2 regions of the Anaerocolumna sp. AGMB13020 genome follow, and region 2 is predicted to be linked to the other one. Evidence: a T-box and tRNA genes for the amino acid it is inferred to sense, from the RefSeq annotation. Region 2 holds a T-box; the other holds one or more tRNA genes.
What was found. The T-box of region 2 lies ahead of tyrS (tyrosine--tRNA ligase). A T-box ahead of a tRNA ligase gene usually reads a tRNA of that ligase, here a tRNA-Tyr.
Positions count from the first base shown of each region.

Region 1 (3,308 bases), 2.1 Mb from region 2:
ATAGGGGATAAAAACTCACTTATGAGATAACCATGTGCTCCATGTATTTCTATAGCATCGAATCCTGCTTTATCAGCTCTTATAGCAGCCATTCTGAAGTCTCTGACAACCGCTTTGATTTCAGATAATGTTAATTCATGAGGAATCTGGCTCTTATCATCAAAAGCTATGGCACTAGGAGCTACGATTCTTTCATTAGGGGCTGTACACTTACGTCCGGCATGTCCTAACTGAATTGCCATTTTACTCCCCTGCTCATGGCATACCTTAACAATCTGCTTTAGACCAGCGATTTGTCCATCTTCCCATAAACCAAGATCTTTCTCTGTAATCCGTCCATTAGGTGAAACTGCAGTAGCCTCCATTATTATTAAACCTACACCTCCTACTGCTCTGGTGACATAGTGAGTAAAATGAAATTCATTGGCATATCCTGTTTCATCGGATGAATACATACACATAGGCGGCATAACTACTTTATTCTTTAACAACAGGTCTTTTATTTTGAATTCTTCGAAGATCTTCATTCTATACCTCCTGCTAGATATTTAAATCACTAAGTACTTTTCGTTTGCATGAATTACACAAATTAAATCCCATCTATTTGAGTGTACTTCAAATTAAAAACTTCTACTCTTTAAAATACCACACTATAATAATTATACACTAAATAAATATAAATTAACATTACTATTTGGCTTATAAGCTATTTTCTCTATACTGTTGCATTATAAGTATCTGAACAGGTCATCAAAAGTAAAATTCAATAAAACGCTATACTTACTTGATTATTAGTTATCATCACGATATAAGGAGTAGATTGTACAGAGCCAAATTTTAAAAATGTTAAAGATGATGAAAACAATCAAACACAAGTATCTGATTGAAACAATAGTTTAGTAAATACAATCATTACTTTAATTATTCATTACAAAAAAAACTTCGATATAACAAAAAATCCACTGTAACATAAATTACAGTGGATTTTATCAACTATTCGTTTATAATTTGTGGATAAGCTTATTATTTATTTAACAAATAACGTTCTTAACTTGTATATAAACCGATTATGAGACATCCGGGATTCGAACCCGGGACACCTTGATTAAAAGTCAAGTGCTCTACCAACTGAGCTAATATCCCAAATTTACTGAATCTAAAAAATCCAATAAAAAATGCCCAGAGCCGGAATCGAACCAGCGACACGAGGATTTTCAGTCCTCTGCTCTACCGACTGAGCTATCTGGGCAAGGCCAACATCATTGACTCAATTTCTTTCGAAAACTGCATGTTTTCGGATTGCGGGGACAGGATTTGAACCTATGACCTTCGGGTTATGAGCCCGACGAGCTTCCAGACTGCTCCACCCCGCGATATTATTTTTTATTATTTTAAAACAAATGGATGGAGAAGGATTCGAACCTTCGAAAGCGTCGCTAACAGATTTACAGTCTGCCCCCTTTGGCCACTCGGGAATCCATCCATATTTTTTTTATAAGTGTTTTCACACTCAAGCCGACGATCGGACTCGAACCGATAACCTGCTGATTACAAGTCAGCTGCTCTGCCAATTGAGCCACGTCGGCATTTTTAGGTAAATGGGACCTATAGGGCTCGAACCTATGACCCTCTGCTTGTAAGGCAGATGCTCTCCCAGCTGAGCTAAGATCCCATATTTATTACCAACGACCCGGAAGGGACTCGAACCCTCGACCTCCGCCGTGACAGGGCGGCGCTCTAACCAACTGAGCCACCGGGCCAATACTTGACATTCACTTACACATTAATTCATCCGATAAAAACCATTTTTAGGTCAAGCCCTCGACCTATTAGTATTAGTCAGCTGCATGTGTTACCACACTTCCACCTCTAACCTATCCACCTGATCGTCTTTCAGGGGTCTTACTGCATTCGCATGGGATATCTTATCTTAAGGGGGGCTTCACGCTTAGATGCCTTCAGCGTTTATCCCGTCCCGACTTGGCTACTCGGCCATGCACTTGGCAGTGCAACCGATACACCAGAGGTCAGTCCAACCCGGTCCTCTCGTACTAAGGTCAGCTCCTTTCAAATATCCTACGCCCGCGCCGGATAGGGACCGAACTGTCTCACGACGTTCTGAACCCAGCTCGCGTACCGCTTTAATGGGCGAACAGCCCAACCCTTGGGACCTAATACAGCCCCAGGATGCGATGAGCCGACATCGAGGTGCCAAACCACTCCGTCGATGTGAACTCTTGGGAGTGATAAGCCTGTTATCCCCAGGGTAGCTTTTATCCGTTGAGCGATGGCAATCCCACTTTATACCACCGGATCACTAAGTCCTACTTTCGTACCTGCTCCACCCGTCGGTGTCGCAGTCAAGCCCTCTTATGCCTTTGCACTCTGCGGATGGTTTCCGTCCATCCTGAGAGGACCTTTGAGCGCCTCCGATACCCTTTCGGAGGCGACCGCCCCAGTCAAACTCCCCACCTGACATTGTCCACTGCCCGGATCACGGGCACATGTTAGAAACCCAGTACTGCAAGGGTGGTATCCCAACAACGGCTCTGCGGCAACCGGAGTCACCGCTTCATAGCCTCCCACCTATCCTGTGCATGCAATACCGAATCCCAGTATCAAGCTAGAGTAAAGCTCCATGGGGTCTTTCCGTCCTGGCGCAGGTAACCAGCATCTTCACTGGTATTTCAATTTCACCGGGTGCATTGTCGAGACAGTGCCCAAATCATTACGCCTTTCGTGCGGGTCGGAACTTACCCGACAAGGAATTTCGCTACCTTAGGACCGTTATAGTTACGGCCGCCGTTTACTGGGGCTTAAGTTCAACGCTTCGGGTTACCCCTAACATCTCCCCTTAACCTTCCAGCACCGGGCAGGCGTCAGCCCATATACTTCACCTTACGGTTTTGCATAGACCTGTGTTTTTGCTAAACAGTTGCTTGGGCCAATTCTCTGCGGCCTGTATTTCTACAGGCACCCCTTCTCCCGAAGTTACGGGGTCATTTTGCCGAGTTCCTTAACAATGCTTCTCCCGTCGGCCTTAGGATTCTCTCCTCATCCACCTGTGTCGGTTTACGGTACGGGCTTATAAAAAACAATAGCGGCTTTTCTTGGCAGTGCCTCCATCAGCTTCCCTACTTATATTTCGGTCCACATCACGTCTTCCCATTATGGAACGGATTTTCCTGCTCCACTGGTACCTCGCTTGTACCGGGTATTCCTCACCCGGCTCTGACTTTGTCTCTGCGTCCCCACAGTTCTGTTTTTATAAGGTACAGGAATTTCAACCTGTTGTCCATCGACTACGT
Region 1 is NZ_CP136910.1:2,992,753-2,996,060, forward strand. Features, by position in the region: gene namA (NADPH dehydrogenase NamA) at 1-527, opposite strand, end outside; tRNA gene R2R35_RS12135 (tRNA-Lys) at 1,071-1,143, opposite strand; tRNA gene R2R35_RS12140 (tRNA-Phe) at 1,177-1,249, opposite strand; tRNA gene R2R35_RS12145 (tRNA-Met) at 1,300-1,373, opposite strand; tRNA gene R2R35_RS12150 (tRNA-Tyr) at 1,402-1,483, opposite strand; tRNA gene R2R35_RS12155 (tRNA-Thr) at 1,514-1,586, opposite strand; tRNA gene R2R35_RS12160 (tRNA-Val) at 1,600-1,672, opposite strand; tRNA gene R2R35_RS12165 (tRNA-Asp) at 1,687-1,760, opposite strand; rRNA gene R2R35_RS12170 (23S ribosomal RNA) at 1,810-3,308, opposite strand, start outside.
Region 1: it has a tRNA-Tyr gene. The T-box ahead of tyrS (tyrosine--tRNA ligase) is inferred to sense a tRNA for this amino acid. The anticodon was not compared.

Region 2 (3,308 bases):
AATATTGCCTCTTTCTATTTGCTTCGAAAAGAATCAGAAGGAGAGAATCAAATATTTCGTACCTTTAATCAACTTCAATATCAGAGAGGAAAAAACCCCACCCTGCCGCCTTTTTTCTTAGCAAAATACAAAAAAGGGTTTCTTATCATTTACTATTATGACAGGACACCGATCTATCCTCAGGCAGATAAGGCCTTGTCCTATCTGCTTAACTCCCTGTACCTTGACAGGGAGCAATATTATACCGGTATCTGTGACTCTTACCATCCCCTGGAACAATTAGACCTGTGTATTCGAAAAAGCATCTATTCCGCTCTTACCGCCCGTTTTACAGGAGTGCCAGAGATGTTAAGCTCAGCCTTGGGATTGTATCATTTCCTGCTGCCACTGACAGAGAATAAATCTGCCCTGGAATACTATCACACGTTAATGGATAAGCTAATCCGCTATGACACCGAAAACCATTCTGATCTTACAGGAACCTTAAGGACCTTAAACCGATGCAACTGGGATATAAAAGCTGCTTCTTTGGAGATGTTCCAGCATCAGAATACCATCCGGTATCGCCTTTCAAAAGCCAAAACCTTACTTAATACCCCATCGGATTCCTTATTTACTCAGCTGATCAATACTCTGTTGTTCTTAGAGGAATGGCAATTTGTTATTTAATGATCCGAAGAAATTTCTTTTTACCAATTTTTAAAACATCCTGACAAATCAGAACTCTGTCAAGTTCCTGGGTGGTAAGAATCTCACCGTTAATTGAAATACCTCCCTGGGACAACAGCCTTCTGAATTCACTGCCGCTCTGTACATATTTTTCCTGCACAAGTATGGGAATGACACCTGCCAGGGTATCTTTATCTAGCTCTATGGTCAGTTCAGGGATACTATCCGGTATGCCCTTTCGGTGAAAGGCTTCCAGATAGTAGTTTTCGGCCTCCGCAGCCTTATCTCTGTGATAGAGGGTTGTAATTACTCTTGCAAGCTCGTATTTGATATCTCTTGGATTAGCTCCTTTCTCCAACTCTTCCTGCAGTGCTGCTATCCTGTCCGGATGTTCATCTGTCACAAGTTCGAAATATCTGATAATCAAATCATCCGGCACTTCCATTACTTTCTTAAACATAACGCTGGCATCTTCATGAATACCGATGTAGTTGCCAAGGCTCTTGCTCATCTTCTCCACACCGTCAAGTCCCTCCAGAATAGGAAGAAAGATAGCTGCCTGAGGTTCCTTCCCCATCCACTTTAAGAGACTTCTCCCCATCAAAATGTTGAAGGTCTGATCGGTTCCTCCTATTTCAATATCCGCATTCAGAGCCACGGAATCATATGCCTGCATGAGGGGATAGAAGAATTCGTGGAGTCCGATGGGAATATTATTCCTATATCTTTCTGTAAAATCATCCCGTTCCAATATTCTTGCAACTGTTACGGAGGAGGCAAGACGTATGACTTCTTCAAAATTAAGTTCTTTCAGCCAGCTGCTGTTAAATACCACTTCGGTCTTTTCTCTGTCCATAATTTCGAATATCTGCTCCGTATAGGTTCTTGCATTTTCTTTCACTTCTTCTTCACTAAGTGCGGTTCTGCCTTTGGATTTACCGGTAGGGTCCCCGATTCTTCCTGTAAAATCACCAATAACGATAACTGCCTTGTGTCCCATATCCTGCATCTGCCTGATCTTTCGCAGTACTACACTATGTCCCAGGTGAATGTCGGGAGCACTCGGGTCCAATCCAAGCTTAATAGTAAGTCCCTTATTCTGCTCTACCGCTCTCTTCAGCTTATTCCTTAAATCCTCCTCTCCTACGATTTCTTTAGCCCCTTTGGCTATGATTTTCATCTGCTCTTCAACGGATATCATTTTTTCTGTCCTTTCTCATCTAATATTTATGAGATAAGCACTGTTTATAATCACTGCATTTGGGATATCAAACCCGTAAGGTATAACCTCAGTACAATAATTTGACACTTGCTACTGCCACGGTGCCTTAATCGATACCTTAACCTCCAGGCGTCTGCTCAGAAAAGGAATAAAAAACTTTCCCAGAACGTAAAAAAAGCCCACATCCTTCTAAAAAGGACGAGAGCATATATCCCGTGTTACCACCTTTAATTTATAAACAATTCACATTGCTTACCTCTTCGAGTACTCCATTCATGATGGGTTATACTCTAGCACGATAACGTGTGCAGGTTACGTCGCAGCCTACTTAAATTGTTCGGTGCGCAGCTCAAAGATGTATTCATACTCAGATTGCCATGCACCTCTCATCAACCGGTTGCTTTCTGTATGGATTACTGATTACTACTTCTTCTTATCATAGCTTTTTGTTTGTATGAAATTAAAGCTATTATAGGGAGCATTTTCTGATTTGTCAAGTGTAAAATTTACAAAATATATAATTTTTATTATTGACCGAATCGGTTTATAAGATTATAATAGCATTAACCGAATCGGTCGAATATAACTCATAATTTTTCTATAATACAGAAATAACGAGGTTTACGATGGAAAATTTCAATAATCTGCCCGAGGAAAAACAACAGAAAATCATTGATGCCGCTTTAAAAGTATTTGGCAGCCACAATTATAAGAAAGCATCTGTAAGCGATATTGCAGCGGAAGCTGGCATTTCAAAGGCAATGATATTTCACTATTTTGGGACAAAAAAAGATATGTATCTTTATCTGGTTCGATTTTGCAGCGATCTTCTGTTAAACGAAATCAAATCGAATTTTGATGAGAGTGTCACAGATTTTTTTGACCGTATAATTTTAGCTTCTGATGTTAAAATTGCAGTAATGAAGCAATACGCAGCCATACCTGCCTTTCTGACAAATATTTATTTTGAAGAAGACCCTGCCGTTAGAAATGAAATAAAGGTAATTCTTGCGGAAGGCGAGGTTTATCGGAACCATATAGCTTTTGAAAATATGGATATTTCAAAATTCAAAGAAGATGTTGATGTCAAACTGGTTATGAAAATGCTGGTCTGGATGGCTGAGGGTTTTGCAAAAGAATTCTCATCGCATAATTATACAGATTTAGAAGCCCGCTGCCAGGAGTATTACAGATGCATGGATATACTAAAGGCAAATTTGTATAAGTAGAATATTCTTTATAAGTTCCAGATACAGCTTCCATTGATATGATTTATTCCCGCAATAGGTAATGTGTTTTCTGCTATTAATTTTCCAGTTAGCCTTTCGGCTCATTTAATAGATTTCTGCCGTTATAACGGAGAAAGAGGAGGTTATTATGAATGTTATAGATATAAGCAATTTAACCAAAAGCTATG
Region 2 is NZ_CP136910.1:5,115,972-5,119,279, reverse strand. Features, by position in the region: gene R2R35_RS21550 (PucR family transcriptional regulator) at 1-669, shown strand, start outside; gene tyrS (tyrosine--tRNA ligase) at 662-1,870, opposite strand; T-box leader at 2,083-2,340, opposite strand; gene R2R35_RS21540 (TetR/AcrR family transcriptional regulator) at 2,518-3,120, shown strand; gene R2R35_RS21535 (ABC transporter ATP-binding protein) at 3,269-3,308, shown strand, end outside.